2 linked regions of the Kutzneria chonburiensis genome follow. The protein of the gene in region 1 binds, or shares a complex with, the protein of each later gene. Links are inferred from orthologs where the notes say so. Each region holds a gene or a part of one and is shown on either strand. Other genes may lie near its edges.

Region 1 (13,953 bases):
GTCGAACCTCCCGGGCTGCCGCGGCGTTAACTGTTCTATATGAGCGGGGTGCGGGACGTCAGGGTGCTGGCCAGGGCCGGCATGATCAGTCCGGGGCACGCGCTGCGCAGTCGGCGCGCGCTGTCGGACGTGCGCCACTGGGGCGCCGTGGTGGGGGCGGCCAAGCTGGCCGCGCGCCGACGACCCGAGGTCGCCGGCATCGTCGACGACCGCGGCGAGGTCACCTTCGCCGAACTCGAGCAGCGGTCGACCGCGCTGGCGAAGTCGTTGCGGGCCAAGGAGGTCGGGCCGGACAGCGTGGTCGCGGTGCTGTGCCGTGACCATCGCGGGCCGATCGAGACGCTGCTGGCCTGCGGCAAGCTCGGCGCCACCACGATCCTGCTCGGTACCGGCCTGGCCGCCCCGCAGCTGGCCGGACTGATCCGCCGCGAGCGCGTGAACGTTCTCGTGCACGACCAGGAGTTCGCGTCGGTGCTGACCGAGCTGGATCCGTCGGTGCAGCGGTTCGTGGCCTGGCGGGACGAGGCCGGCGCGGGCGTGCCGACGCTGGACGAGCTCATCGCCGACGCGCCCAAGGGCCGGCTGCGGCGGCCGCCGGACGTGTCCCGGGTGGTGCTGCTGACCAGCGGCACCACCGGCGCGCCGAAGGCGGCCCCGCGCAAGATCCGCTCCGGGCTGGCCGCCGCCGACTTCCTCGACCGGATTCCCCTGCACGCCGGGGAATCCACCTTCATCGCGGCGCCGATCTTCCACGGCATCGGCTTCCTGCACGTGGTGCTGGCGCTCGGGCTCGGCTCGACCATGATCGTGCGGCGGCGGTTCGACGCCCGGCAGACCATGGCCGCCGTCGACCGCTACGGGTGCAGCACGCTCGTGGTCGTGCCGACCATGCTGCAACGGATCATGGAGCTGGGCGAGCGGGAGCTGTCCGGCTACGACCTGGCGCGGTTACGGGTGCTGTTCTGCTCCGGCTCCGCGCTGTCGCCGTCGCTGGCTCGGCTGGCCATGGAGCGGCTCGGCGATGTGCTCTACAACTTCTACGGCACGACCGAGGTCGCCGTGGCCACCGTCGCCACGCCGGAGGACCTGCGGGCCGCGCCCGGCACCGTCGGCTTCAGCCCGCACAACTGCACGGTTCGGCTCTACGACGTGGACAACAACGAGGTGACCGGGTCCAACCGGGTCGGCCGGATCCACGTCGGCGGCACGCTGCGGGCCGGCGGCCGGGCCGTGCGGGACGGCGTGGACGGCCTGGCCGACACCGGCGATCTCGGGCACTTCGACGAGGCCGGCCGGCTGTTCATCGACGGCCGCGAGGACGACATGATCATCTCCGGCGGCGAGAACGTGTTCCCCGGCGAGGTCGAGAACCTGCTCATGACCCACTACCAGGTGCGCGACGCGGCCGTGATCGGCGTGCCCGACCACGAGTTCGGGCAGCGGCTGCGGGCCTTCGTCGTGCCGACGCCCGGGGCCACGCTGGATCCGGTCGAGCTGCGGGAGTTCGTCCGGGTCAGCCTGGCCCGGCACAAGGTGCCCCGTGACGTCGTCCTCGTGCCCCGGCTCCCCCGCACCGCCACCGGCAAGGTCATCCGCACCCAGCTCGAGTCAACCCCTTGACCGACGTGAACGCTTGGAAGGGGGCCTTCCTGCACTCGGAGTGTAGGAAGGCCCCCTTCCAAGCCTGAGGGCTTGCTCAGACGGGGGTGTTGACGAGGGTTTGGCCCTGGTCGTTGACGACCGAGACCGAGGCGACGTCGTTGATGGACATCAGGGCGGTGCCGTCGAGGGTGATCGACTTGCCGGGCGTGGCGTTCGGGCCGACCAGCCAGCCGCCGAACTGCTCCTGCTTGCCCGCCTTGGACGTGACGAACAGCTTGCAGCGTTGACCCGGCGCGATGTCGCTTGCCTGCACCTGGAGCTTGACCCAGCCGTTGCTAGCCGGGATCACGGTGGCGGCCAGGTGTGCCCCGGTGACCGGGTCGACGTTGGCCGAGTGCTTGGTGCCGGACGGCAGCGGGCTCGCGGTCGGCGCGGCGATGCCGCCATTGCCGGTGGCGCTCTGGTTGCCGACGAGCACGCCGGCGCCGACGCTGAGCGCCACCACGGCGACGAGACCGGCGGCGGCCAGCGAGCCGCCCCACACGCGCTGGCGGGACGTGATCCCGCGGACCTCACGCAGCGTGCGCTGCAACAGCAGATCGCCGCCCTCGGGCGGACCGTCGAGGAACGCCTCCGGCGGCACCTCGCCGAGCTCGTCGTGCAGCAGCCGCAGCTCTTCCAGCTCACGGCGGCACTCCGGGCAGCTCTCCAGATGCGCCTCGGTCGCGGTGTTCTCCTCGGGCGTCAGAACGCCAAGGACGTACGCGCCGACGAGCGCCTTGTCGTGCTCGGGAGCGGTCATCGGGTCACCTCCGCCGGCTGCTCGGCCATCGCCGTGCGCAGTGCTTTCAACGCGTAGTGCGATCGGGACTTCACGGTGCCCGGCGGCAGCCCCAAGGTGGACGCCGCTTCGGTCACCGACCTACCACGGTAGTAGATCTCGACCAGCACGTCGCGGTGCTCGGCCGAAAGGGTGTTCAGCGCCGACAGCACGGCCATCGAGTCCACCACGCCCTGGGCGTGGTCGCGCTGGATCGGCGGCGTGGTCGGCGTCTCCGCGACCTCGGTCGGCCGGACCGCGCGGGCCCGGGCCCGGTCGGTGATGATGTTGCGGGCCACCGTGAGCAGCCAGCCGCGCACCGAACCCTTGTTGTTGACCATGTCGTCGGCGTGCTTCCACGCCCGCACCAGGGTCTCCTGCACGACGTCCTCGGCCGCGGCGCGGTCGCCGGTCAGTCGCGTCGCGTAGGCGAGCAGACTCCGTCCGTGCTCCTCGTACAGGGATCGGATCAGTGCCTCGTCGCCGGCAGACCTCCCTCCCCTGCGCGACCACCGTTCTGCGATCCCCACCCGCGTACCTCCACGTTGCTGCCGTCGATTCGCGGTATTGGGTATCAGATCGGCCGGACGGTCGACAGCTCGGGTCGGGCCGGCGAACCAGCCTGGCGTCGACGAGACTGCGAGCAGCTGCATCTCATTGCACTTTCGGACGGGAGTCTCAGTAGCCGTAGCCGCCGGCACCGGGATCGATGCTGGTGGTCGGCGCGACCTTGGTGGCACTGCTGCCCTGGGTGTTGGCGCCGCCGGTCGCCGGGGCGCCCGCGGCCTTCTTGCCCTGCGGCGTGATCGCGTACCACTTCTGCATCAGGCCCTGGCCCTTGGCGTCGCCCGGGGCCTTGTCCTGCTTGTAGCGGTAGACGGCCCAGCCGTTGATGGTGATCTGCTTCTGGCCGTCCTTGCGCAGGATCACGCCGACCGCCGACTGGTCGATGCCGTCCAGCGTCGCCGTGCTGGACGTGGCCAGCTCCGGCGGCCAGGTGTCGGCGCACTTGTCGTAGCAGTTGGACACCGGCGGGTTGGCCGAGTCGCTGTCGAAGCGGTACAGGGTCATGCCGGCGGCGTCGGTGACGACCTGGCCGAGCTGGCCGACCGTGGTGGCGATCAGCTTGACCTGGTTGGGGTCCGGCGGCTGCTGGTTCGTCTGCTGCTGGGCGGGCGGGGCTGCGGTCTGCTGCCCGCCGCCGCAGGCGGCCACAGTCGTCAGACCTAGGGCCGCCGACGTCGCCAGCACAAGAATGCGGGTCCGGTTCATGGGCAGGGCTCCTCGGGGTCGACGTGGACACCCCAGAACACGGCAGCCATGGCTGACTGGTTCAGGTAACGGGGGAAGTTTTTGGCCGACCCCCTACGGTGCACCCCGTGACGAGGCGAAACCTGCTCCCGGCCGTCGTGCTCCTGCTGGCCACCGCCGGCGCCGCGGCCGACGGGGGCCAGCAGAGCGAGCTGGTCGTGTACGCCGGCGGTCGATTAGGGGCCGGCGTGGCCTGGCTGGACGCCCTGCTCGTGCTGGTCGCCGTGGTCGGCGCCACCGGAGCCGGGCTCGGATTCGGCCGCCGCTGGCCGGATGTGCTGGTCGTCACCGCGCCGGTGGACATCGCCCTGTTCGTCGCGGCCCTCGATCCGCCGGCTGATCTCCGGCTGGCGCTGGTGGTCGCGGCCACGGCCGTACGGATCCTGACGTTGTTGGCCGTGCTGGCCGGGGCGCAGGACGTGGGACTGCCGGCGTTGGCCGGCTTCGCCGTTGGCGGCTACGTGCTGGGCGGCTATCTGCCGGGGGCGCACTGGTTGCTGAGCGTGGGCGCGGTCGGCGGATTGCTGGCCGCTGCTGTGCGACGGCCTGCCGCTTCTCGTCCGACGCCTACCCCACGCGGGAATTCCGAGTTCTCCGAGGCCTCCGGGTCCACTTCGGTCCGGTCCACTGTGGATCTGCGCGCGCTGGTCATCGGCGTGATCGCGGCCCTGCTTTCCCTTTTGTCCCTTCTCCTCCAGGGCATCTCGGCCCAGGAGACCCTGGGCGTGACCGGGTTCGCCTTCGCCGCAGCGGCCCTGGTGCTCGGCTCGCTGTTCGGCTGGCGATCACTGGCTTGGCTGGTGGCAACGACGCTGGTCGTGCTGGGCATCGGCCTGCCGACCGGCGTCGTGTGGCCGTTGGCGATCCTGGGCGTGGTCGCGGGCTGTGCACTGTCGTTCTTGCCGTTCCGAGCATTCATCGCCGCAGGACTGTGCGTGATTGCCGCCTTTGTCGGCGGTTTCGTCGTGTTTGCCGCATTGGCCGCCGTCGCCGCGTCGGCATTGCCGGCGCTTCGTGACCGCCGGTCGACACCGGTTGTGTTCGGACCGTTGCTCGCTGTCGCGGTGACGGCCGGCGCGGAATTGATTCTCTGGGCGACCGTCACGTTTGGCGGCCAGGAGGGCGGGGTACTTTTCGGCGACGGCCACGTGACGATTCCTCTGTTGTGCACGGCCGCCGTGCTGGCCGGGACACTTGCGGTCGTTGACCGGCGAACGATTAACAGTTAACCCCACCAGACCAAAGTAGCTACATCACGAGCGTTGCTCACACTTAGTTTTGCCTTTCCAGATCCCCTGCACCTGATCTGAAAAGGACAGTCCATGAGCAACACGCTCTCACGCGTGGCAATCGCGCTCGCCGTGGCGGGCGCCGTCGGCGCCATGGTGACGCCGATCGCCACCGCGGCCCCGGCCCATCCCCTGCACCGGGCCAACGGCGCGCTGCCCTCCCAGCACCGCGTCCAGCACCGTGACGCCCTGGCGTTCCGGTCGGTCCCGAACACCCCGACCAGCGCCTCGCTGGCCCAGTACGCGGTCACCCCGGGCGACCAGGGCCAGGTCGGCTCCTGCGTGTCCTGGGCCATCGACTACTCGGCGATGAGCATCCTGGAGAACGAGCAGGGCATCACCGGCCACCCGCAGGCCCCGATGTACACCTACGCCCAGCTGGCCCGGGGCAACGACCAGGGCAGCACGCCCTCGGACACGTTCGACATCCTCACCTCGCAGGGCGTCGACACGATGGACGACTACTGGCAGGGCAACTTCGACTACACCACCCAGCCCGACAGCAACGAGCGGGCCAACGCCGCGAACTGGAAGCTCTCCGGCTACACGCCGATCAGCACCGGCAGCGGCATCAAGGCCGGCGTGCAGCAGGCCATCGCCAGCGGCCTGCCGGTGGCCATCTCCATCCCGGTGTACCAGAGCTTCGAGCGGATCTCCCGCTCGCAGGCCACCGACTACAGCTACTACCCGACCTCGGGCGACCAGTACATGGGCGGCCACGAGATCACCATCATCGGCTACAACAGCAGCGGTGTCCGCGTGCAGAACTCGTGGGGCACCAACTGGGGTGACGGCGGCTTCATCAACCTGTCCTGGAACTACCTGGCCAACCAGGTCGAGGAGGCCAACGCGGTCGGCAAGCTCGTCCAGTAATCGCATAGTTCGTGCTTGGAAGGGGCTTTCCTGCACTCCGAGTGCAGGAAAGCCCCCTTCCAAGCGTCATGTCAGTTCTTCAGGACGTCCCGCAGGAACTCGGCGGTGTAGCTCTTCTTGTGCTCGGCGATGTCCTCGGGCGTGCCCTCGGCGATCACGGTGCCGCCGCCCGAGCCGCCCTCCGGGCCCATGTCGATGATCCAGTCCGACGTCTTGATCACGTCGAAGTTGTGCTCGATCACGATCACCGTGTTGCCCTTGTCGACCAGGCCCGAGATGACGCCCAGCAGCTTGCTGATGTCCTCGAAGTGCAGGCCGGTGGTCGGCTCGTCCAGGATGTACACGGTCTTGCCGGTCGAGCGCTTCTGGAGCTCGCTGGCCAGCTTCACGCGCTGCGCCTCGCCGCCGGACAGCGTCGGCGCCGGCTGGCCCAGCCGCACGTAGCCGAGGCCCACGTCGACCAGCGTCTTGAGGTGCCGGTAGATCGCGTTGATCGGCTCGAAGAAGCCGGCGGCCTCCTCGATCGGCATGTCCAGCACCTCGGCGATGGTCTTGCCCTTGTAGTGCACCTCGAGGGTCTCCCGGTTGTACCGGGCCCCCTTGCACACCTCGCACGGGACGTAGACGTCCGGCAGGAAGTTCATCTCGATCTTGATCGTGCCGTCGCCGGCGCAGGCCTCGCAGCGGCCGCCCTTGACGTTGAACGAGAACCGGCCCGGCTGGTAGCCGCGCACCTTGGCCTCGGTGGTGGAGGCGAACAGCTTGCGAATGTTGTCGAACACGCCGGTGTAGGTGGCCGGGTTGGACCGCGGGGTGCGGCCGATCGGCGACTGGTCGACCTGCACCAGCTTGTCCACCTGCTCGAGGCCCTTGATCCGGGTGTGCCGGCCCGGCACCTGGCGGGCGCCGTTGAGCTTGTTGGCCAGCACCGTCGCCAGGATGTCGTTGACCAGCGTGGACTTGCCCGAGCCGGACACGCCCGTCACCGAGACCAGGCAGCCCAGCGGGAACGACACGTCGATGCCGCGCAGGTTGTGCTCGCGCGCGCCGACCACGGTCAGCTGGCGCTTCTTGTCCACCGGGCGACGGATCGCCGGCACCGGAATCTCCTTGCGGCGGGACAGGTACGCGCCGGTCATCGACTGCTTGTTGGTCAGCAGCTGCTTGTACGGGCCGCTGTGCACCACCTGGCCGCCGTGCTCGCCCGCGCCCGGGCCGATGTCGACGATCCAGTCGGCGGCGCGGATCGTGTCCTCGTCGTGCTCGACCACGATCAGCGTGTTGCCCAGGTCGCGCAGCCGGCTCAGGGTCTCGATCAGCCGGTGGTTGTCCCGCTGGTGCAGGCCGATCGACGGCTCGTCCAGCACGTAGAGCACGCCGACCAGGCCGGAGCCGATCTGGGTGGCCAGCCGGATGCGCTGCGCCTCGCCGCCGGACAGCGTGCCCGCGGCCCGGTCCAGCGACAGGTAGTCCAGGCCGACGTCCAGCAGGAAGCGCAGCCGGGCCTGCACCTCCTTGAGGACGGCGCCGGCGATCATCTTCTCGCGCTTGCCCAGCGTCAGGCCGTCGAGGAACTTCGAGCACTCGGCCACGCTGAGCGCGCACACCTCGGCGATCGAGCGGTCGCCCTGGGTCTTGTGGGCGAGCGTGACGGCGAGGATCTCCGGCTTGAGGCGCGTGCCCTGGCAGGCCGGGCAGGGCACCTCCCGCATGTAGCCTTCGTACTTCTCCCGCATGAACTCCGACTCGGTCTGCTCCTGGCGGCGTTCCAGGAACGGGATGACGCCCTCGAAGTTGGCGTAGTAGGAACGCTCACGTCCGTAGCGGTTGCGGTAGCGGACGTGCACCTGCTCGTCGACGCCGTGCAGGACGGCCTTCTGCACCTTGGCCGGCAGCTGCCGCCACGGGGTGTCCATCCGGAAGCCGATGGTGGTGGACAGCGACTCCAGCAGGCGGATGAAGTAGTCCGCGGACTGGCCGCCCTGCCACGGCGCGATCGCGCCCTCGGCCAGCGAGAGCTCGTCGTCCGGGACGACCAGCTCCGGGTCGACCTCCTTGCGGGTGCCCAGGCCCGTGCAGACCTGACAGGCGCCGTAGGGGGAGTTGAACGAGAAGGAGCGGGGCTCCAGGTCCTCGATGGCCAGCGGGTGCGCGTTCGGGCAGGCCAGCCGCTCGGAGAAGCGCCGCTCGCGGGCCGGGTCGTCCTCCGGGAGGTCGACGAAGTCCAGCACGACCAGGCCGTCGGCCAGGCGCAGCGCGGTTTCCACCGAGTCGGTCAGCCGCTGCTTGGAGGACGGCTTCACGGTGAGCCGGTCGATCACCACCGAGATGTGGTGCTTCTCCTGCTTCTTCAGCTTCGGCGGCTCATCGGACAGCAGGTGCACGGCGCCGTCGACCAGGGCGCGGGCGTAGCCCTGGGACTGGAGGTTGGCGAACAGGTCGACGAACTCGCCCTTGCGGCCGCGCACGATCGGGGCCAGCACCTGGAACTTGGTGTTGGCCGGCATGACCAGGACCTGGTCGACGATCTGCTGCGGGGTCTGCTTGGTGATCGCCTCGCCGCAGACCGGGCAGTGCGGCTTGCCGGCGCGGGCGTAGAGCAGGCGGAGGTAGTCGTAGACCTCGGTGATCGTGCCGACGGTGGACCGCGGGTTGCGGTTGGTCGACTTCTGGTCGATGGAGACCGCGGGCGAGAGGCCCTCGATGAAGTCGACGTCGGGCTTGTCCATCTGGCCGAGGAACTGCCGGGCGTAGGCCGACAGCGACTCGACGTAGCGCCGCTGGCCCTCGGCGAAGATCGTGTCGAATGCCAGGCTCGACTTGCCGGAGCCGGACAGGCCGGTGAACACGATCATGCTGTCGCGGGGCAGGTCGAGGTCGACGCCGCGGAGGTTGTGCTCACGGGCGCCGCGGACGACGAGGCGGTCAGCCACTGGTTCCCCTCTTCACGCAAGGACTGGCGGACGGAAAGATCGAAAGTGTGGTCGAGCCCCCATGTTATGCCGCGGGTCCGACAATTTGCGTCGAGGGTGGAGATCCGCAGGTCCAGGGCACTACCGGTCTGTGGTGGGTGGCCGTACGCTGGGTTAGGTATCTGATCACGCCGCGACGTCGGGATGAGCTGATGGTCAGTAATACCTCCGCCACGCACACGTCCGAAGCCACTGGGGTCACCGTGCCGCCGCAACGGGTCCAGCAGTCCGACGCGGTCCGCGAGGCCGCCGCCGGCCTGGCCGCGGTGGAACAGGCGACCGGCAGACTTCTCCAGGTCGTCGCGGACATGGACGACGCCGCGGCGCGGGGCGCCAGCGCCCTGCCCGGGTGGACGCGGGGACATGTGCTGACCCATCTGGCGCGCAACGCCGACGGGCTGGTCAACCTGCTGACCTGGGCCCGTACCGGCGTCGAGCACCCGATGTATGCCAGCAATGCCGACCGGGACATCGACATCGAGGAGGGCGCGCCGCGGTCGTTGTGGCTCCTCGAGCAGGACGTCGTGGCCGCCTGTGGGCGGTTCGCCGCCGCTGCCACCGGACTGGGTGACACCGCCTGGCAGGCCGAGGTGATGCTGCGCGGCAACCGGGCCGTACGGGCCCATCAGGTGCCGTGGAAGCGGGTCAGCGAGCTGTGGATCCACCTGGTCGACCTCGACGCCGGCGTCTCGTTCGACGACGTGCCGGTTGACGTGGCCGAACGCATCATCGGCGATTCACTGGCCCACTACCGTTCGCTGCCCGCTCGGCCGTCCTTCCGCCTCACCGTCGGCAGCCGCAGCTGGGACGTGGCCGGTGATGGCGACGTGCACACCGTCACCGGCAGTAGCGGCGCCGCACTCTCCTGGGTGACCGGCCGCGGGGCTGCCGGCCTCTCCGGCGACGTCCCCGCGCTGCCACCCTGGCTGTGAGATCCACCCCATCGTGTGAACGCTCGGCCGCCATGGAGGGACGGTGGCCGAGCGACTAAGTTCGGTGGTGTGGACGTTGTCGAGGAGTACACGGGACATGTCGAGCCCAACGGGCCGGCCGCGCGGCGCACGCTCGAGGCCCTGACCATCACCAAGATTTCCGTCGGGCCGATGGACAACAACGCGTATCTGCTGGTGTGCCGCCGTACCGGCGATGCCCTGCTGATCGACGCCGCCAACGACCCCGAGCGCTTGGCCGACCTGCTCGGCCACGACCCCGAGCGGCCGCGGTTGAAGACCATCGTCACCACCCACCAGCACGCCGACCACTGGCAGGCCCTCGGCGCCGTGGCCGGGGCCAACGGCTCCAACACCGCCGCCCACCCCCTCGACGCCGCTCCGCTGCCCGTCCCCCCCGACTTCCTCGTCGAGCACGGCTCCACCCTCGAGGTCGGCGAATCCGTCCTCGAGATCATCCACCTCCGCGGCCATACCCCCGGCTCCGTCGCCGTCCTCTACCGCGACCCCGCCGGCCACCCCCACCTCTTCACCGGCGACTCCCTCTTTCCAGGTGGCGTGGGCAAAACGTCGTCGCCGGAGAACTTCACGTCGCTGCTGAACGACGTGAAGTCGCGGTTGTTCGACGTCCTGCCGGACGACACGTGGTTCTACCCGGGGCATGGCGACGACTCGACGCTCGGCGAGCAGAAGCCCCACCTCGACGAATGGCGTTCACGCGGCTGGTGAGCAGGACACGGGGGCCGCCGACAGTCATGCGGCGGCCCCACGTGGGTTCAGTCTTCGTATCGTTTCGTCACAACGAAGGCAGTGCCCGCGAGTGGCTCCCCAACGGGGGTCTTCGCCCAGCTGGCCAAGACTTCAGATTGCCCATCACTACGGTTCAGCAGTTCGACTATCTCCTCGAGAGCCGGCGGATCAGCCCTCACACAATCGAGCACCGGCTCACCCGTGGCGCTGCCGTATTCCTCCTCCGGCTCGTCAGGCACCCATTGGCAGATCTCGACTTTCCAGCCGTTGCGTTGCCACCGGCAGCCGGGGATCGGCGCCAGGACATTGAGGAAGTACCAGCCCGCTTCCTCGTCGTACGGATCGTCAGTGATCCCTAGATGCTCGATGAGCAACCGCGCTTCACTGTTGGCGCACTGCCGACTCGCCGCGAGAAGCAGCCGCAGGTCCGCAGCGGCGGGTTCAAGACGGGACTTGACCACGCCCCACTCCAGGTCATTTAGGTTGTCACGATCCTCCTGAGCAAGCCCCGGTGCCGACTCGCCGAAGGCAACGAAGGGGAACTGGAATTCCCAGCAGCGACGCTTGTCCGATTCCGGAGGCTCAACTCCCTCGCGCGTTTCGATCGGTCAACGCAGCCAGATGTGTGGTCGGATAGTGCGCGAGCCGCTCGCCTCGCTCGTCATACATGCTGACCGGCACCGTGGCGTAGGAGGAAATCCGATTCAGTGCATCAACGATCGGCGCAGCTAGCGCCATATTGTCCACGCTCGTGACCGTAGACGACACGACTCCGCCCGGCCCACGGTAGGTGGCCAGGATCTGCACTTTGCCACGGCTGGCATGGCGTGAATAGATTGTCATGGGCATGCCCCTTCAGCCGGCGCCACGACAGTGAGCTGGCAAGTAACAAGGAAGTTCAGTGGCGAGGCGGTGGCGCAAGCGCGATCCAACGCTCCATGCCTCGAAAGAAGTCAGCGGTGGCTCAGGTCCGATCCCGCGCTCCTTGCATCACCGCAACGGCACCCATGACCCGACCGGGACGGCAACAACTGACACGCGTGCCCATCAGCATCATCCGATCCGGTCGCACCGGTTCGGGCGATATGCCAGGATCGACGAAGGTCGAAGGCAGGGGGCGACTTGAGCGGATTTCATGTCGATCCGGATCACCTGGACAGGTCCGGCGGCAAGCTGGGGGACTTCGCGGAGAAGGTCTCGAGCGGCGGCGAGCGCCTACAGCAGGCGGGGCAGAACCTGCTGTCGCACGCCAGCGGCGACCGGTCGGGTGTGGGCGCGGTGGTGTCCAAGGTGTTCGGCCGCGGCCTTGAGATCACCGGCAAGGTGTTCAGCGAGGGCGGCCGGGTGGTGGGGGCCGCGGGCGGCCGGCTCAAGCAGAGTGGGCGGCTGTACCGGGAGTCGGACGAACACGCGCACAGCCTGCTTAATCGGCACAACCCGAAGGGTGCGCCGACGGGGCGGCGACCAGGCGGCGGCAACAAGCAACCGAGGTCGGTTGGTGGTCGAGGCCAGGGCCGGAGGAACCGGTCGGCGCGGCGAACGGCGGGCGGCGACGCGCGTCGCGCTGGCCAGAGCGAACGGTCCGGGTGCACCAACGGCGACCCGATCAACATGCGGACTGGAGAGGTCGTCCTCCCCCAGACCGACGTGGGGCTGCCGGCAATTCTGCCGCTGGTGCTGACCCGCCGTCACCTGAGCGGTTACCGCCTCGGTCAGAGTTTCGGCCCGACCTGGGCATCCACCGTGGATCAGCGACTGGAGGTGGACGAGGAGGGCGTCTGCTTCGTCGCCGACGACGGCCGGGTGCTGATTTATCCACCCGTGACGGGCGACGGTGTGCTGCCGGTGGAGGGCGAACGCTGGCCACTGCACCGCGACGAGCACGGCGATTACGTGCTGAGCCAGCCGGACATGGACCGCACCCTCCACTTCGGACACGGCGACGATGTGTTGCCAATCGACGCGGTGGTGTCCTTGTACGGGCAGCGGATCGATTTCCGCTACGACGACAGTGGAACGCTGGTCGGCATCGACCACTCTGGCGGGTACCGGCTGACCGTGCTGACAGAGCACGAACGGGTGACCGGGCTCCGGCTCGGTGAAACGGTGCTGGTGGACTTCGGCTACGACGAGGACGGCCGGCTCACCGAGGTGATCAACTCGTCCCACCGGCCACAGGTCTTCGAATACGACGACGCCGGCCGAATGGCGCGATGGGTGGATCGCAACGGCGAGTGGTATCGGTTCCACTACGACGGCCGGGGTCGCTGCCACCGCGCCGAGGGTTCGGGCGACGCGCTCGCCGGCCTGCTGGAGATCGACGACGACCGGCGGATCTCGGTGTGGACGAACTCGCTGGGCCACCGCACGACGTTCGAGTTCAACGAGCTGGACCAGATCGTCCGGCAGGTCGACCCGCTGGGCAACGCGACGCTGTCGGAGTGGGACCGCTACGATCGGCTGCTGGCGCGAACCGATCCACTGGGCCGCACGACCCGCTACACCTACGACGACCGGGGCAACCTGACCGCGGTGACCCGTCCCGACGGCACTCAGGACCGCACGGAGTACGACGACCGGGACCGACCGGTCGTGCTGGTGGATCCGGACGGCGCGGTGTGGCGTCGATGGTACGACGACCGCGGCAACCTGGCGGAGGTCGTCGACCCGGCGGGTGCGACCACCCGCTACGGCTACGACGAGCGCAACCATCTGTCGTCGATCACGGATCCGCTCGGCGGCGTGTACCGCGTGACGACCGACGACGCCGGCCTGCCGACGGAGACGGTCGACCCGCTCACCGTCACCGTGAGATACGAACGGGACGCCTTCGGCCGGATCAGCGCGATCACCAACCCGCTCGGGGACGTGACCCACTACGGCTGGTCGATCGAGGGCAAGCTGCTGTGGCGCACGACGGCGGACGGCTCGACGGAGCGCTGGGGATACGACGGTGAGGGCAACCAGATCGACGAGGTCGACGTGCTCGGCCGGTCGGTCCTGGTCGAAAGCACGCACTTCGACCTGCCGAGCGCGATCACCGAAGTCGACGGGACCCGCGTGGAGTACCGCTACGACAGCGAACTGCGGCTGACCGCCGTGGTGAACCAGCAGCGCCGGACCTGGCGCTATGACTACGACCCAGCTGGCCGGCTGATCAGGGAGACCGACTTCGACGGGCGCGAGACCGGCTACGGCTACGACGCCGCCGGCCAGTTGGTGTCGAAGGTCGATGCCATGGGGCAGACCACCGAGTTCCGCCACGACAGCCTGGGCAATCTGGTGGAGCGGCGGTCGTCGGACGGCATGGTCGCGCGGTTCGAGTACGACGAGGTCGGCCGACTCTCCCGGGCTGTCAACGCGGACGCGGACGTCCGGTTCGAGCG
Region 2 (14,750 bases), 3.4 Mb from region 1 along the record:
CCGTACCCGTACATGGGCAAGGCCATCGCGACCAACACCCCGGTACTCTCCACGACGGTGTCCGATGTGGACGGTGACCACCTTCAGGCCGACTTCCAGTACTGGGTGGACAACGGGTCTCCGACCGACGGCTACAGCGCGGACAACGTGGGATCCGGCGGCACGGCCGCGTACTCGCTGCCGAGTTCGTTCATCACCGGGCTGTCCAACGGCCAGGTGGTGAGCTGGAAGGCCAGGGTCACCGACGGCGAGGACTGGGGTGGCTGGTCGCCGGTCTGCCACTTCACGGCCGAGCCGACCGCGCCGTCGGCTCCGTCGATCAGCTCCACCGACGGCAGGTATCCCGACAACGGGACCATCGGCGCGGTCGCCGGCACGCCCGGACGGTTCACCGTCGCGTCCACCGGCGGCCAGGTCAGCAAGCTGGTGGACAGTCTGGACGAGCCGAACCTGCCCAGGACGAATCCGCCGTCGGCCGACGTGATGACGCCCAACGGCAGCGCCGCCATCGCCGTGGCGAGCCGGTGGAAGTTGTCCGACGCCACCGCGACGGCCGCACCGGATTCCGCCGGCAACGCGCCGGCAACCCTCAGCGGCACCACTTCGTTCGTCACGGATCCCGTGCACGGCAAGGTGATGTCGCTCAACGGCAACGGGTTCGCGGCGACCAGCGGACCCGTGATCAAGACCGACGGCAGCTTCACCGTGTCGGCCTGGGTGAACGCCGCCTCGACCACCGACAGCGGCGCGGTGCTGGGCCAGGACAGCGTCTTCGCCAGCGGCTTCTACCTGGAGAACATCGACGGCAAGTGGTCGTTCTCCAAGCTGTCCAGCGACAACCTCAACGCCGCGGCGGTCCGGGCGGAATCGACCAACGCGCCACAGGTGGGTGTGTGGGCCCACCTGGCCGGCGTGTACGACGCGTCGAACGGGAAGTTGACGCTGTACGTCAACGGGCAGGCTCAGGGCACCAACACGGACAGCACGCCTTACGCGGCCAACGGGCCGTTCACCATTGGCCGGGCGCAGTGGAACGCCATGCAGGCCGGCGACTTCAAGGGGTCGATCAGCGATGTGCAGGCCTACCAGGCGGCGCTGAGCGCGACCGACATCGCGAAGATCTTCGGCGGCGGGCAGATCAGCCCGGCGGCCCGGTGGCGGATGACCGAGGGCACCGGCACGAGCCTCGCCGACGCCAGCGGCAACAACCATCCGGTGACCTTGACCGGCGGCGGCGTCGCCTGGGCGCCGGCGACCGACGACGCGCCGGCACTGAGGTTCGCGGGCCCCGACGGGCACGGGGCGACGAGTGGCCCGGTGCTCGACACCACGCAGAGCTTCACGGTCTCGGCCTGGGCCAAGATCTCCGACCTGAACGGCTACTACGCCGTCGCCAGCCAGAACGCCACGCACACGTCGGCCTTCGAGATCCGGTACTCGCCGGACGTCAAGGCGTGGATCTTCGGCATGACCAATGCGGACGCGACGGGCGACCCGTACCAGTGGGCGTTCCTCAGCAACACGGTGACTCAGGCCAATGTCAATGTCTGGACCCATGTGGCCGGTGTGTACGACGCGCCGGCGCACCAGATCAGCCTCTACGTCAACGGTGTGCTGATCAAGCAGAACACGGTGTCCGCGGTGATCCCGGCGCCCGGGCCGTTCGTGGTCGGCGACACCCGCTTCAACGACGGCGACACGGCGTTCTTCCACGGTTCGATCTCGGATGTGCAGGCGTACCAGACCGCGCTGAACGGTTCGGAGATCGCCGAGATGGCGGCGTCGGCGACGAGGTCCTACGGGCCGAAGTCCCCTGGCCCGCACACGATGCTCGCCTACACGGCCGACGCGGCCGGCGACGCCTCGGGTTACCAGAGCTACACCTTCTATTCGGGCGCCGACCCGAGCACCACCTGCGCCACCCTGGCCGCGTGCTTCAACAACGTGTCGATCAGCCCGAACAACAACGTGAGCCTCGGCAACGCGGACGGTCTCAACTCGTTCTCCGCGGATGACCTCACCAACGCCGGCTGGAACAGCGGCGGCACGGTCAACGTCAACGGGGCGAAGTTCACGCTGCCCCAGTTCGGCGCCGGCCAGGCCGACAACGTGCTGGCGGCCAACCAGACGATCACCGTCGGCCAGTCCGTCGCGACCACCGGCAGCAGCGCGCTCGAATTCCTGACCACCGGCACCACCGTGGACGCCGGCAAGATGCCGCCGTCGATCAAGGGCAACCTGACCGCGCCGTACGTGCCGGCCGGCACGCCGGTGACCGCCTCGTGGTGCTTCGACTCCACCAAGCCCGGCTACTGGTGCGCGCCAAAGGGTGTCATCCACTACGACCACGGGTTCGACATGCCCTACTACCTGACCGTCCCGGACTGGGTGGCCGGGCCGAGCGCGTTGGCGGCGGTCACGTTGCCGCACCGCAATGAGCCCGGCGGCCCCAACGGCCAGCTCCCGACCAAGCTGTACACCTTCTCCGTGCCGCTGATCCCCGGCCGCACCGTGCAGTCGGTGACGCTGCCGGACGTCGGCGCCAGCCCGTGGAGCGCCCAGGCGCTGCACATCTACGGCATGGCCACCCGCGACACCACCATCGACGGCGCCGCCGCCGGCAAGACATGGACCGGCGCGTGGAGCTCCCCGACCGAGGGCCTGTTCAACTACGGCTCGACCTTCTCCGACGTCACCTTCCGGGAGGCGGTGCGGCCGTCGATCGGCGGCGACACCGTGCGGATCAAGTTCGACAACGCGATGGGTGACACGCCGCTGGACATCAGGCATGCCAGCATCGCGTTGGCGTCGGGCGGAGGTACCGCGCCCACGGCGGTGCCGGCCGCATCGCCGATCGCGCTCACATTCGGTGGGCAGCCGAATGTGACGCTGCCCGAAGGCGGCATGACGTACTCCGATCCGATACACCTGACGGTGCCGGCCAACAAGTTCGCGCTGGTGTCGTTCCAGGTGGGCAACGACGTGCCGTACATCGTCACGAACTCCGAGACCAACAACACCGGCTACGGCTTCGTCACCGCGAACGCCACGGCCACCGAGAAGGCCAACCACACCGACGACCACACCATGGACATGACCGGAACCGCGTTTTCTCACAGCGGGACGGACGGGTTCTCCACGAACGTGGTGACCAACATGGATGTGCAGACCAGCGGCGTGCCGACCCAGGCGGTGCTCGGCGACGGTTTCGTCGAGCAGACCCAGCCGGGCCGGACGGCCGTGGCCGACCTCGCCGACGTGTTCGCGGCCACCGAGGCGACGACCCCGACGCCGTACGGCACGCTGTCGGAAGGCATTCAGTCCAACCGCGTGATGACGGACTACGCGTCGGTCAGCGGCGGTGGCCCGTCCCTGCTGTCCCGCATCGATCGCGACCTGCTCGACCAGCCGGGCCTGAACACGGTTGTGCTCGAGGAGGGGCTGCAGGATGTGCTCGCCGGCCGATCGGCCAACGACCTCACGTCAAGCGGCCTGAGCGCGCTGATCGACTACCTGACCGGCTACGGCCTCACGTTCGTCGGCATGGGGCTGACACCGTGCCTCGGCTACGCCGGAAACGGGACCAGTACGAACGATGCCTGCACGACGGCCGTCGACGACCAGCGGGTGGCGGTCAACCAGTGGCTGGCCGAGTTCGGCGGGCAACCGTCGCAGTACTACGTCGACTCGGACAAGGCCGTCGGCGTGCCCGACTCCAGCGGGCAGCGGGTGCAGTTGAATCCGGCCGCCGACAGCGGTGACCACGTCAACCTCAACGATGCCGGATTCGGCGCGCTGGCCTCCGTGTACCAGGGAGCGCAGGACACCTGGACGCTCGATGACGGCGCGACCACGAGCGATCCGACGATCGCCGCGGACACGCCGAACAGCGGTACCAGTCCGTATCTGCCGGCCTCCGGCGGCAACCAAGCCACCCTGGCCGGTACAGCGGCGTGGGCCGCCGACCCCGTGGTCGCCGAGGCGCTCAGCCTGGACGGGTCCGCCGGCTACGCCGCGACGGACGGGCCCGCGGTGGACACCAGCCGCAGCTTCTCGGTGTCGGTCTGGGCGAACCTGAGCACACTGCCCTCGACCGCGGCCACCGTGCTGGGCGAGGACGGCCAGCACAGCAGCGCGTTCTACCTGTTCTACAACCCGGCTTCGAAGAGCTGGAACTTCTCGGTGTCGCCGTCGGACACGCCGACCGTGGCCAACCTGCCGTGCGTGATCGCACCTGATCAAGCGGCTGCCAACACCTGGACCCATCTGGTTGGCGTGTACGACGCCGTGGCGAAGACCGAGAGCCTTTACGTGAACGGGACCTTCGTCAACCTGGTCGGCAACGTGACCTCGTTCGCCGCCACCGGGCCGTTCACGATGGGCCGGGCACGGTGGAACGACGCCAACGACCGGTTCTTCCCCGGCCGGATCCGTCAAGCGCAGGCATGGAACTACGCGCTGACACCGACCCAGGTCTCCGCGCTGTACCAACGGATCAACTGATCGCGTCGAGGCCCCGGAGCTCAGCTCCGGGGCCTCTTTCGTCTGATCGGACCGTCCACCCCGCATATCGCGCTGACCTGGGGTTTTGAACCAGGGCGGGTCCTTGTCGGTGGTGCGGCATAGGCTGGAGAGCGTGTCGAGGTGTATCCGAGGGGGACTGTCGAAGTGACCCAGCCCGGCCGTTTGTCCGGTCTGCTGACCGCCGTGCTCGCGGACAAGTCGCTGCGTGAGGCGCTGGGGGCGGTGGAGACGCCACGCCTTGAGCTGGAAGGGCCGCCGGCGGGGAGGCCGCTGCTGGTGGCGGCGCTGGCCACGCAAAGGCCGGTGCTGGCGATCACGGCGACGGGGCGTGAAGCGGACGAGCTGGGGGCGATCGCGAAGGATCTGCTGGGCCAGGATGCCGTGGAGCTGTTCCCGTCCTGGGAGACGCTGCCGCACGAGCGGCTGTCGCCCCGGGCGGACACGGTGGGGCGGCGGCTGGAGGTGCTCAGGCGGCTGGCGCACCCGGAAGAGCACCCGGCGGGGCAGCTGAAGGTCGTGGTGGCGACGGTGCGGAGCCTGATCCAGCCGATGGCGCCGCAGCTGGGTGAGCTGGCTCCGGTGCACCTGGAGATCAACACGGAGCACGACTTCGAACAGCTGGTGGAACGGCTGACGGAGCTGGCCTACGTACGCGTGGACATGGTGGAGAAGCGCGGTGAGTTCGCGGTCCGGGGCGGCATCCTGGACGTGTTCCCGCCGACGTCGGAGCACCCGGTCCGGGTGGAGTTCTGGGGCGACGAGGTCAGCGAGATCCGGGCGTTCTCGGTGGCCGACCAGCGGTCGCTGCCGGGAGAGATCCAAGCCTTCACGGCACCGCCCTGCCGCGAGCTGCTGCTGACGGAACAGGTCAAGGCCAGGGCGGCGGAGCTGGCGGCGGATCACCAAGCGGATGCGCAGCTGGCGGAGATGCTGGACAAGCTGTCCAACGGCATCGCGGTGGAAGGCATGGAGGCGCTGATCCCGGCGCTCTGTGTCGGCGAGCTCCAACTGCTCACGGAGGTCGTGCCCGAAGGCACGATCGTGCTGGTCAACGACCCGGAGAAGATCCGAACCCGGGCCCAGGACCTGGTCCGCACGGGCCAGGAGTTCCTGGAAGCCTCCTGGATGGCGGCGGCCGGCGGCGGCAAGGCGCCGATCGATCTGGGCGCCTCGGCCTACCGAGCGCTGGCCGACGTCGCGACGACCACAGTGGACAGTGGCCGCGCCTGGTGGACGATGAGCCAGCTGACCACGGACGTGGAAGGCGTGCTGCGCCTGGATGTCACGCCGGTGGAGTCGTACCGCGGCGAGGTGGACCGGGCCTTCGCCGACCTGCGTGCCCACACGGCGACCGGCGGCACGGCACTGCTGATCGTTCCCGGCACGGGTACGGCCCAGCGCGCCGTTGAGCAGATGTCCGAGGCCGAGGTACCGGCGCGGCTGGCGGAGAACGGCCTGCTCGACGCCCCGGAACCGGGCGTCGTCACGGTGGCCCGCGGCTCGATGGAGGACGGCTTCCTGGCCAGCGGCCTGGGCCTGGTCGTCCTCACGGAGACGGACCTGACCGGCGGCCGCGGCGGCACGTCCACACGGGACATGCGCAAGATGCCGTCGCGGCGGCGCAACGCGGTCGACCCGCTAGCGCTCAAGTCCGGCGACTACGTGGTGCATGAGCAGCACGGCATCGGCCGCTACGTGGAAATGGTGCAGCGCACGGTCGCCGGCGCCACCCGCGAGTACCTGGTGCTGGAGTACGCGGCCAGCAAGCGGGGCCAGCCGGGCGACCGCCTGTTCGTGCCGACCGACCAGCTCGACGAGGTCTCCCGCTATGTCGGCGGCGAGCTGCCCACGCTGAACAAGCTGGGCGGCTCGGACTGGAAGAACACCAAGGCCAAGGCCAAGAAGGCGGTCAAGCAGATCGCCGCCGAGCTGGTGCAGCTCTACGCCGCGCGGCAGTCCGCCCCCGGCCACGCCTTCGCGCCGGACACGCCGTGGCAGCGCGAGCTGGAGGACGCGTTCCCGTTCACCGAGACGGCCGACCAGCTGGCGGCCATCGACGAGGTGAAGGGGGACATGGAGCGCGCGGTCCCGATGGACCGGGTGATCTGCGGCGACGTCGGCTACGGCAAGACCGAGATCGCGGTCCGCGCCGCGTTCAAGGCGGTGCAGGACGGCAAGCAGGTGGCGGTGCTGGTGCCGACCACGCTGCTGGCCCAGCAGCACCTGAACACGTTCAGCGAACGCATGCGGCAGTTCCCGGTCGTGGTCAAGGGCCTGTCCCGGTTCACCGACCCGGCCGAGTCGGAGAAGGTCGTGGCCGGCCTGGCCGACGGCGAGGTGGACATCGTCATCGGCACCCACCGCCTGCTGCAGACCGGCTTGCGCTACAAGGATCTCGGCCTGGTCATCGTGGACGAGGAGCAGCGCTTCGGCGTCGAGCACAAGGAGCACATCAAGGCGCTGCGCACCCACGTCGACGTGCTGACCATGTCGGCGACGCCGATCCCGCGCACGCTGGAGATGAGCCTGGCCGGCATCCGCGAGATGTCGACCATCCTGACCCCGCCCGAGGAGCGGCACCCGATCCTGACCTACGTCGGCGCCTACGACGACAAGCAGGTCGGCGCGGCCATCCGCCGCGAGCTGCTGCGTGACGGCCAGGTGTTCTTCGTGCACAACCGGGTGTCCTCGATCGAGCGGGCGGCCCGCCGGATCCGCGAGCTGGTGCCGGAGGCCCGGATCGCCACCGCGCACGGCCAGATGAACGAGGACCGCCTCGAGAAGATCATCGAGGGCTTCTGGGAGCGCGAGTTCGACGTCCTGGTCTGCACCACGATCGTCGAGACCGGACTGGACATCTCCAACGCCAACACGCTCATCGTTGAGCGCGGCGACCTGCTCGGCCTGGCCCAGCTGCACCAGCTGCGGGGCCGGGTCGGCCGGGCCCGGGAACGCGGCTACGCCTACTTCCTGTACCCGCCGGACGGCACGCTGACCGAGACCGCGCACGACCGGCTGGCCACCATCGCGCAGAACACCGAGCTCGGCGCGGGCATGGCCGTGGCCATGAAGGACCTGGAGATCCGCGGCGCCGGCAACATCCTCGGCGCCGAGCAGTCGGGCCACATCGCCGGCGTCGGGTTCGACCTCTATGTACGCCTTGTCGGCGAAGCGGTCGAGGCGTTCCGCAAGCACGCCGGCGCGCCGACCGAGGACGACGCCGAGGAGCTGGCCGAGGTCCGCGTCGATCTGCCGGTGGACGCGCACATCCCGCACGACTACGTGCCGGGCGAGCGGCTGCGCCTCGAGGCGTACCGCAAGATCGCGGCGGCCTTCGACGAGGCGACGCTCCAAGCGGTCAAGGAAGAGCTTCAGGACCGCTACGGCCAGCCACCGGCCCCGGTGGAGCGGCTGCTCGCGGTGGCCCGGTTCCGGCAGACCTGCCGCGCCCACGGCGTCACCGAGGTGGCCACGCAGGCCAGCTCGATCCGCTTCGCGCCGATGGAGCTGCTGGACTCGCAGCTGGTACGCATGAAGCGGCTGTACCCGAAGGCGCTGTACAAGCCGGCTACGCACATCGTGTCGGTGCCGCGCCCGACCGAGGGCCCGGCCGGCGGCCGGATCGGCGCGCCGCCGCTGCGGGACACCGAGCTGCTGGACTGGTGTGCCCACTTCATCGAGTCGCTGCTGGGAAAACCCAAGCCGGTAGCGGCTGGTTGAGATCATCTTCACTGTGAGAGAGTGCGCACTGTGACGATCGCCATTCGCCGACCGATTGCCGTCCTTGCCGCGTGCGCCGCAGTCGGCGCCCTGGTCACCGGTTGTGGCGCCGGCCCGGGCGGCGGTGACATCGGCGCCGCCGCCATCGTCGGCAGCGGCCAGGTGAGCCTGGAGTCCGTCCAGCAGCGGATCACGGACGTGCTGGCCGGCAGCCCGGACGCGCGCCAGCTCCAGCAGCAGAAGCCGAGCACCTTCCCGCCGATCGCCCGCACCATCGTGCAGCTGGCGGTGTGGGACGAGGCGACCAGGCAGCTGGCGGCCAAGCTGGGCGTGACGGTCAGCGAGGCGCAGGTCGACCAGGTCTACGCGCAGCAGACCGCGTCCGGTCAGCTGCCGTCCTACAGCGACACCAAGAACATCCCGGTCAAGGGCGACGTGCTCAAGGGCTACCTGCGCGACTCGCTGCTGTGGCAGGCGATCGGTGCCAAGCAGGTCCGCACCACGGCCGTGACCTACGACTACGCGGTCACCCAGGACCGCAACGGCGCGCAGGCGCTGGTCGACAAGATCCTGGCCCACCCCGACCAGCACACCGCGATCATCAACCAGGCGATGGCCGGCGCGCAGAGCCAGGACGGCGGCAAGCCCAAGTCCACGGCCAACCTGACCGGCTCGCCGGCGAGCACGCCGCAGGAACTGGCCCCGATGTTCGCGGCCAACGCCGGCTCGGTGATCGCCTTCCCGGTGCAGCAGGAGAACATCTGGGTCGTCGCCTACGTGCAGAAGCGCAGCGAGAACGCCGGCGACACGACCGGCGGCCAGGACGTGAGCCAGGTCGCGGGCAGCTTCGGCCAGTCGCAGATGATCCGCTACGCGGCGCAGAGCGGCGTCACGCTCAACCCGCGCTTCGGCGTCTGGGAGCCGCTGACCGGCCTGGTGTCGCCCAGCGACGGCGAGTCGTCGTCGATCTTGAAGACGGTGAAGACGAACTCGTGACCGCTGTTGTCGTGCTGCTCAGCCCGCGCCTGCCCGGCGTGCTGCCGGCGGCCGCGCTGCCGGCGTTGCGCGCGGCCGCGCAGGTGTGGGCGGGCAAGGACGTGCCCGAGCAGTTGCGACAGTCCCTCGGCGCCGGCGAGCTGGCCGGCGAGGAGCTGGGCGCCGACGCGGTCCTGATCGCGACCGATGCCACGGAGCCCGCCGCGGCGGCGCTGTTGGCGGCGGGGGCGACCAGGATCGATACGCCGGAGCCGGCGGGCTCGGCCCTGCTGGACGCGGCGTCGGTGATGGACCGGCTGCGCTCGCCCGGCGGCTGCCCGTGGGACGCGGAGCAGACGCACGAGTCGCTGCGGCAGTACCTGGTCGAGGAGACCTACGAGCTGCTGGAGGCGATCGAGGACGGTGACCGGGCGGCGCTGCGCGAGGAGCTCGGCGACGTGCTGCTCCAGGTGCTGTTCCACGCCCGCGTGGCCTCGGAGCACGGCGAGCCGTTCGACATCGACGACGTGGCCGGCGACCTGGTGGACAAGCTGGTCGGCCGGCATCCGCACGTGTTCGCCACCGAGGAGGAAGGCTTCGAGCTCGACCGGCACGACCGCCGGTGGGAAGAGCTCAAGCAGGCCGAGAAGAAGCGCGAGTCCAGCGTGGACGGCGTGGCGCTCGGCCAGCCCGCGGTGTCCCTGGCGGCCAAGCTGACCCAGCGCGTGGCCCGCGTCGGCCTGCCGGTGGACCTGCTGCCCTCGGGCGACGACACCGGCGCGACCCTGTTCGGTGTGACCGCGGTGGCCAAGCTGGCCGGCGAGGACCCGGAGAGCGAGCTGCGGGCCGTGGCACGGCAGTTCGAACGGGACGTGCGGGCCGCGGAGCTGTCGGCCAAGGCTGCCGGACTGGACCCGACCCGGTTGACCGCGGAGGACTGGCGCCGGCACTGGCCGCAGCCTCAATCCCCTTTGGCCACGTAGCCTGGGTCGCATGGCCTACTCGACCCCTCCGCGCACGCCGGCCGGGACGCCATATCCGTCGCCGCCTCCGCGCAAGCGCCGGGGCGGCGAGATCTTCGGCAAGGTCTTCCTGATCGCGCTGGTGCTCGCTTTGGGCGCCGGCGCGATCTATGCCGTGAACTGGCTGAGCCATCCCAAGCCGCCGGTGCCGTCCGGCCCATCCGGGCCGCCGCCGTTCCGGGTGCCGCCGCTGGAGGTGGCCCGGGGCGCGGCCATCCCCGGCCCGGCCACCCCGGTGCCGGCCGCGCAGACCGCCGCGCCCCGGGAGAACTTCCAGGGCTGGCTCACGCGGGTCACCTACTACAGCGACGTGCCCGAGCGCGTGCTCCTCGCGTACGCCAAGGCCGACCTGGCCTACCAGGCCAAGAACCCGGCCTGCCACGTCACCTGGGCCACGCTGGCCGGCCTCGGCCGGGTCGAGTCCAAGCACGGCCGTTACGGCGGCGCGAGCGTGCAGGCCAACGGCGAGGAGTCGCGGCCGATCATCGGCCCGGCGCTGGACGGCAGTCCGGGCTTCCTGGCCGTGCCCGACACCGACAAGGGCAAGCTCGACGGCGACACCACCTGGGACCACGCCGTCGGCCCCATGCAGTTCGCGCCGGCCACCTGGCACCGCTGGGGCGTACGGGCCAGCGCCGACGGCAAGGACCCCGACCCGCAGAACATCGACGACGCCGCCATGACCGCCGCCCGCTACATGTGCGCGATGGGCGGCGACCTGTCCGTGCCCAAGAACTGGTGGGACGCCGTGTTGGCGTACAACAACTCCACCGCCTACGGCCAGGACGTCTTCTCCAACGCCGACGCCTACGGCAAGGTCAGCCTGGGCAAGCTCTGAAGTTCGGAACGGACCATTCCTCTACTCGGAGTTTTGGAACGGCGCGTTCACAGCTTCAGTCGCCGGCCTGGGGATGGTTGCGCAGCGACAGGCGGGCGCTGACCTCGCCGAGGGCTTCCTGGTACTCGGGCAGCGGGCTCATGGCCACGGCCAGCCGCAGGTGGGTGATGGCCTCGGCGTGCCGGCCCTGCCGTTGCAGGGTCTTGCCCAGTGCGAACAGCGAGTAGTGGTCGCTCGGGTCCATCTCGACCAGTCGGCTGAACGCCTCCTCGGCCCGTCGGAACTGGGCCGAGTTGAGGTAGGCGCGGCCGGCCAGCTGCACGACGGACGGCAGGTCCGGCTCGGCGTCGAGCACCGGACGCAGTTCGCGCAGCGCGTCCAGCGGACGGCCGTTCGACACCAGCGCCTCGGCCCGTCGGAACGCCTCGAAGGTGCTGTCGCTCATGGTCGTTCCCACAGTACGCAAGATCGGCTGTGACTTCGATGGACCATCCGGGCACAACACCGGTGACCGGTGGCGCGCGCGACCAGCGGTTTGATAGATTTACCGGTCTGTACGCACAACTAAAAACCACGAAAAAACGTGTCTGCGCCAGAATATAACGGTGAGTGAGGTCAGTTGTCAAGCCCTGCGAGTATTCCGGACAGTCAGGAAATCGACCGAGAGCAGGAATACGTCTCCATGCTCTACGGCCGGCTCGACGACCTCCGGGAACAGACGTCGCGCCGGCTGGCCCGCGTGTTGCTGGAGACGGGCGGCACGCCGCAGGCCCGTTCCGAGCGCGACACCGCGACCGCGATGCACTCGAGCGATCTCGCCCAGTACAGCGCGGTCGAGAACGGCCTCTGCTTCGGACGCCTCGATTTCGAGAACGGCGAACTTCAGCACATCGGGCGAATTGGCATCTTCCGCACCGAAGGTGACTACGAACCGTTGTTGATGGACTGGCGCGCCCCCGCGGCCCGCCCGTTCTATCTCGCCACGGCCGCGTCCCCCGACGGTGTGACGAGGCGCCGCCACATCCGCACCCGCCGCCGCAACGTGGTCGGCCTCGACGACGAGGTCCTCGACCTGGCGCAGGCCGTGCCCGGCCGCAACGAGGGCCTGGTCGGCGAGGCCACGCTGCTGGCCGCGGTCGGCGCCAGCCGCACCGGCCGGATGAGCGACATCGTCGCCACCATCCAGGCCGAGCAGGACCGGATCATCCGCTCCGAGCTCAACGGCGTGCTGGTCGTGCAGGGCGGTCCCGGCACCGGCAAGACCGCGGTGGCCCTGCACCGTGCCGCCTACCTGCTCTACACCCACCGCCGCCAGCTGGAGAAGCGCGGCGTGCTGGTGGTCGGCCCCAACTCGACCTTCCTGAACTACATCAGCCAGGTGCTGCCGTCGCTGGGCGAGACCGGCGTGCTGCTCAACACCGTCGGCGAGCTCTACCCGGGGCTCAAAGCAGTCGGCAGCGAGCCGGTCGAGGTCAGCGCGGTCAAGGGTCGCCTGGTGATGGCCGAGGTGCTCCAGGCCGCGGTCCGGGACCGGCAGTGGGTGCCGCGCGACGGCATCGAGATTCCGCACGAGCGCGACACCCTGGTGCTGGACCGCAAGACGCTGGCCGACGCCCGCGGCCGGGCCCGGCGCTCGCGCCGCCCGCACAACGCGGCCCGGCCGGTGTTCGAGCGGGAGATCATCGGTGCGCTGGCCCGGCTCGTCGCCAACCGGCTCGGCTCGCAGTTCCTGGATTCCGACGACGTGGCCGACATCCGCGCCGAGCTCCGTGAGGACGAGCGGGTGATGGGCGCGATCGACAAGCTGTGGCCGATCCTCACCCCCGAGCAGCTGCTGACCGACCTGTACGCGTCGGAGAAGCGACTCAACGCCGCCGGTCGCGGGCTGTCCCAGCAGGAGCGGCAGCTGCTGCGCCGCGATCCCGGCGCGGAGTGGACGCCGGCCGACGCGCCGCTGCTGGACGAGGCCGCCGAGCTGCTGGGCGAGGACGACCGCGCGCTCAAGGCCGCCGCCGCGGCCAAGCGCCGGCAGGACCTGGCCTACGCCCAGGGCGTGCTGGACATCCTGGACCTCCAGGACGAGTCCGACCCCGATGTCCTGATGGCCGTGGACATGCTCGACGCCGACGCCCTGGTCGCCCGCGTGGCCCAGAGCGACTACCTGACCGCCGCCGAGCGCGCCGCCGACGACCGCACGTGGACCTTCGGCCACGTGATCGTGGACGAGGCGCAGGAGCTGTCGGAGATGGTGTGGCGGGTGCTGATGCGCCGTTGCCCCAGCCGATCCATGACCGTGGTCGGCGACATCGCGCAGACCGGCGACCTGGCCGGCACCATGTCCTGGGGCCAGGCGCTCAGCCCGTACGTGGCCAACCGCTGGCGGCTGGCCGAGCTCACCGTCAACTACCGGACCCCGGCCGAGATCATGGCCGTGGCGACGGACGTTCTCGCCAGCCTCGACCCGGACGCCGTGCCGCCGAGCTCGGTCCGCGACTCCGGATTGCCGCCGTGGCACGAGAAAGTCGAGGACCTGGCCGAGGCCGTGCCCCGCGCCGTGGCCCGTGAGGAGAAGCGGCTGGAGGACGGGCGACTGGCGGTGCTGGTGCCGCGCTCGCTGGCCGGCGCGTTCGCGGTCGGCGGCGACGACCTGGAGAGCCCGGTCGTGGTGCTGACCGTCGGACAGGCCAAGGGTCTCGAGTTCGACTCCGTGCTGCTGGTCGAGCCGGAGTTGATGTTGACGGAGTCCCCGCGCGGCGCGAACGACCTGTACGTGGCCATGACCAGGGCGACCAAACGCCTCGGCGTGCTCCATACCGGAGACCTGCCGGCGGTGCTGGCCAAGCTCACCCCTTTCTCCCTCGATTCAGAATGATTACGCTCTCGTTTCGGCACGCGAGCGTGCCGCCTCCGGGTGATCCATGTGCCCGGCTAGGCTGGTCGAGGGATGAGTCCCTGAACGCTGGATAGGAGCTGTTGTGGCGGTCATCGAGCAGGTCGGCGCGCGCGAGATCCTGGACTCGCGAGGCAACCCGACCATCGAGGTAGAGGTCGCGCTGGACGACGGCACGCTGGCCAGGGCCGCGGTGCCCTCCGGCGCGTCGACCGGTGAGCACGAGGCCGTCGAGCTGCGCGACGGCGACACGACCCGGTACAACGGCAAGGGTGTCGAGAAGGCCGTCACCGCCGTCCTCGACGAGATCGGGCCCGAGCTGGTCGGCATCGAGGCCGTCGAGCAGCGGGTGGTCGACCAGAAGCTGGTCGACCTTGACGGCACCCCGGACAAGGGTCGCCTCGGCGCGAACGCCATCCTCGGCGTCTCGCTGGCGGTGGCCAAGGCGGCCGCCGAGTCCAGCGGGCTGGAGCTGTTCCGCTACCTGGGCGGCCCCAACGCGCACATCCTGCCGGTGCCGATGCTGAACATCCTCAACGGTGGCTCGCACGCCGACACCGACGTGGACATCCAGGAGTTCATGATCGCGCCGATCGGCGCCGAGTCCTTCCGCGAGGGCCTGCGCTGGGGCGTCGAGGTCTACCACGCGCTCAAGTCCGTGCTGAAGGGCAAGGGCCTGGCCACCGGCCTCGGCGACGAGGGCGGCTTCGCGCCCAACCTGTCCAGCAACCGCGAGGCGCTCGACCTGATCGCCGTCGCCGTCGAGAAGGCCGGCTACAAG

Evidence for each region.
Region 2: the proteins of uvrA (region 1) and mfd are in contact, whole or in part, in a crystal structure (PDB 4DFC), measured with the Escherichia coli proteins. The link is inferred for Kutzneria chonburiensis from one-to-one orthologs.

What each region holds. Positions count from the first base shown.
Region 1 is NZ_CP097263.1:4,912,648-4,926,600, forward strand. The notes cover bases 5,767-9,129. They hold uvrA (excinuclease ABC subunit UvrA), read right to left. Parts: upstream 8,829-9,129; coding sequence 5,967-8,828; downstream 5,767-5,966. Other genes in these bases: M3Q35_RS22015 (C1 family peptidase), read left to right, coding at 5,767-5,895; M3Q35_RS22025 (maleylpyruvate isomerase family mycothiol-dependent enzyme), read left to right, coding at 9,020-9,129. Also shown: M3Q35_RS21990 (AMP-binding protein), read left to right, coding at 40-1,620; M3Q35_RS21995 (zf-HC2 domain-containing protein), read right to left, coding at 1,697-2,404; M3Q35_RS22000 (sigma-70 family RNA polymerase sigma factor), read right to left, coding at 2,401-2,946; M3Q35_RS22005 (hypothetical protein), read right to left, coding at 3,101-3,694; M3Q35_RS22010 (hypothetical protein), read left to right, coding at 3,802-4,962; more of M3Q35_RS22015, read left to right, coding at 5,056-5,766; more of M3Q35_RS22025, read left to right, coding at 9,130-9,799; M3Q35_RS22030 (MBL fold metallo-hydrolase), read left to right, coding at 9,869-10,546; M3Q35_RS22035 (hypothetical protein), read right to left, coding at 10,594-11,028; M3Q35_RS22040 (hypothetical protein), read right to left, coding at 11,150-11,410; M3Q35_RS22045 (DUF6531 domain-containing protein), read left to right, coding at 11,690-13,953. UniProt on the Escherichia coli protein: The UvrABC repair system catalyzes the recognition and processing of DNA lesions. UvrA is an ATPase and a DNA-binding protein. A damage recognition complex composed of 2 UvrA and 2 UvrB subunits scans DNA for abnormalities.
Region 2 is NZ_CP097263.1:8,283,773-8,298,522, forward strand. Bases 4,285-8,444 are described here. They hold mfd (transcription-repair coupling factor), read left to right. Parts: upstream 4,285-4,668; coding sequence 4,669-8,244; downstream 8,245-8,444. Other genes in these bases: M3Q35_RS38620 (LamG-like jellyroll fold domain-containing protein), read left to right, coding at 4,285-4,503; M3Q35_RS38630 (hypothetical protein), read left to right, coding at 8,266-8,444. Outside these bases: more of M3Q35_RS38620, read left to right, coding at 1-4,284; more of M3Q35_RS38630, read left to right, coding at 8,445-9,240; M3Q35_RS38635 (nucleoside triphosphate pyrophosphohydrolase), read left to right, coding at 9,237-10,202; M3Q35_RS38640 (lytic transglycosylase domain-containing protein), read left to right, coding at 10,213-11,079; M3Q35_RS38645 (tetratricopeptide repeat protein), read right to left, coding at 11,135-11,524; M3Q35_RS38650 (HelD family protein), read left to right, coding at 11,699-13,951; eno (phosphopyruvate hydratase), read left to right, coding at 14,055-14,750. UniProt on the Escherichia coli protein: Couples transcription and DNA repair by recognizing RNA polymerase (RNAP) stalled at DNA lesions. Mediates ATP-dependent release of RNAP and its truncated transcript from the DNA, and recruitment of nucleotide excision repair machinery to the damaged site.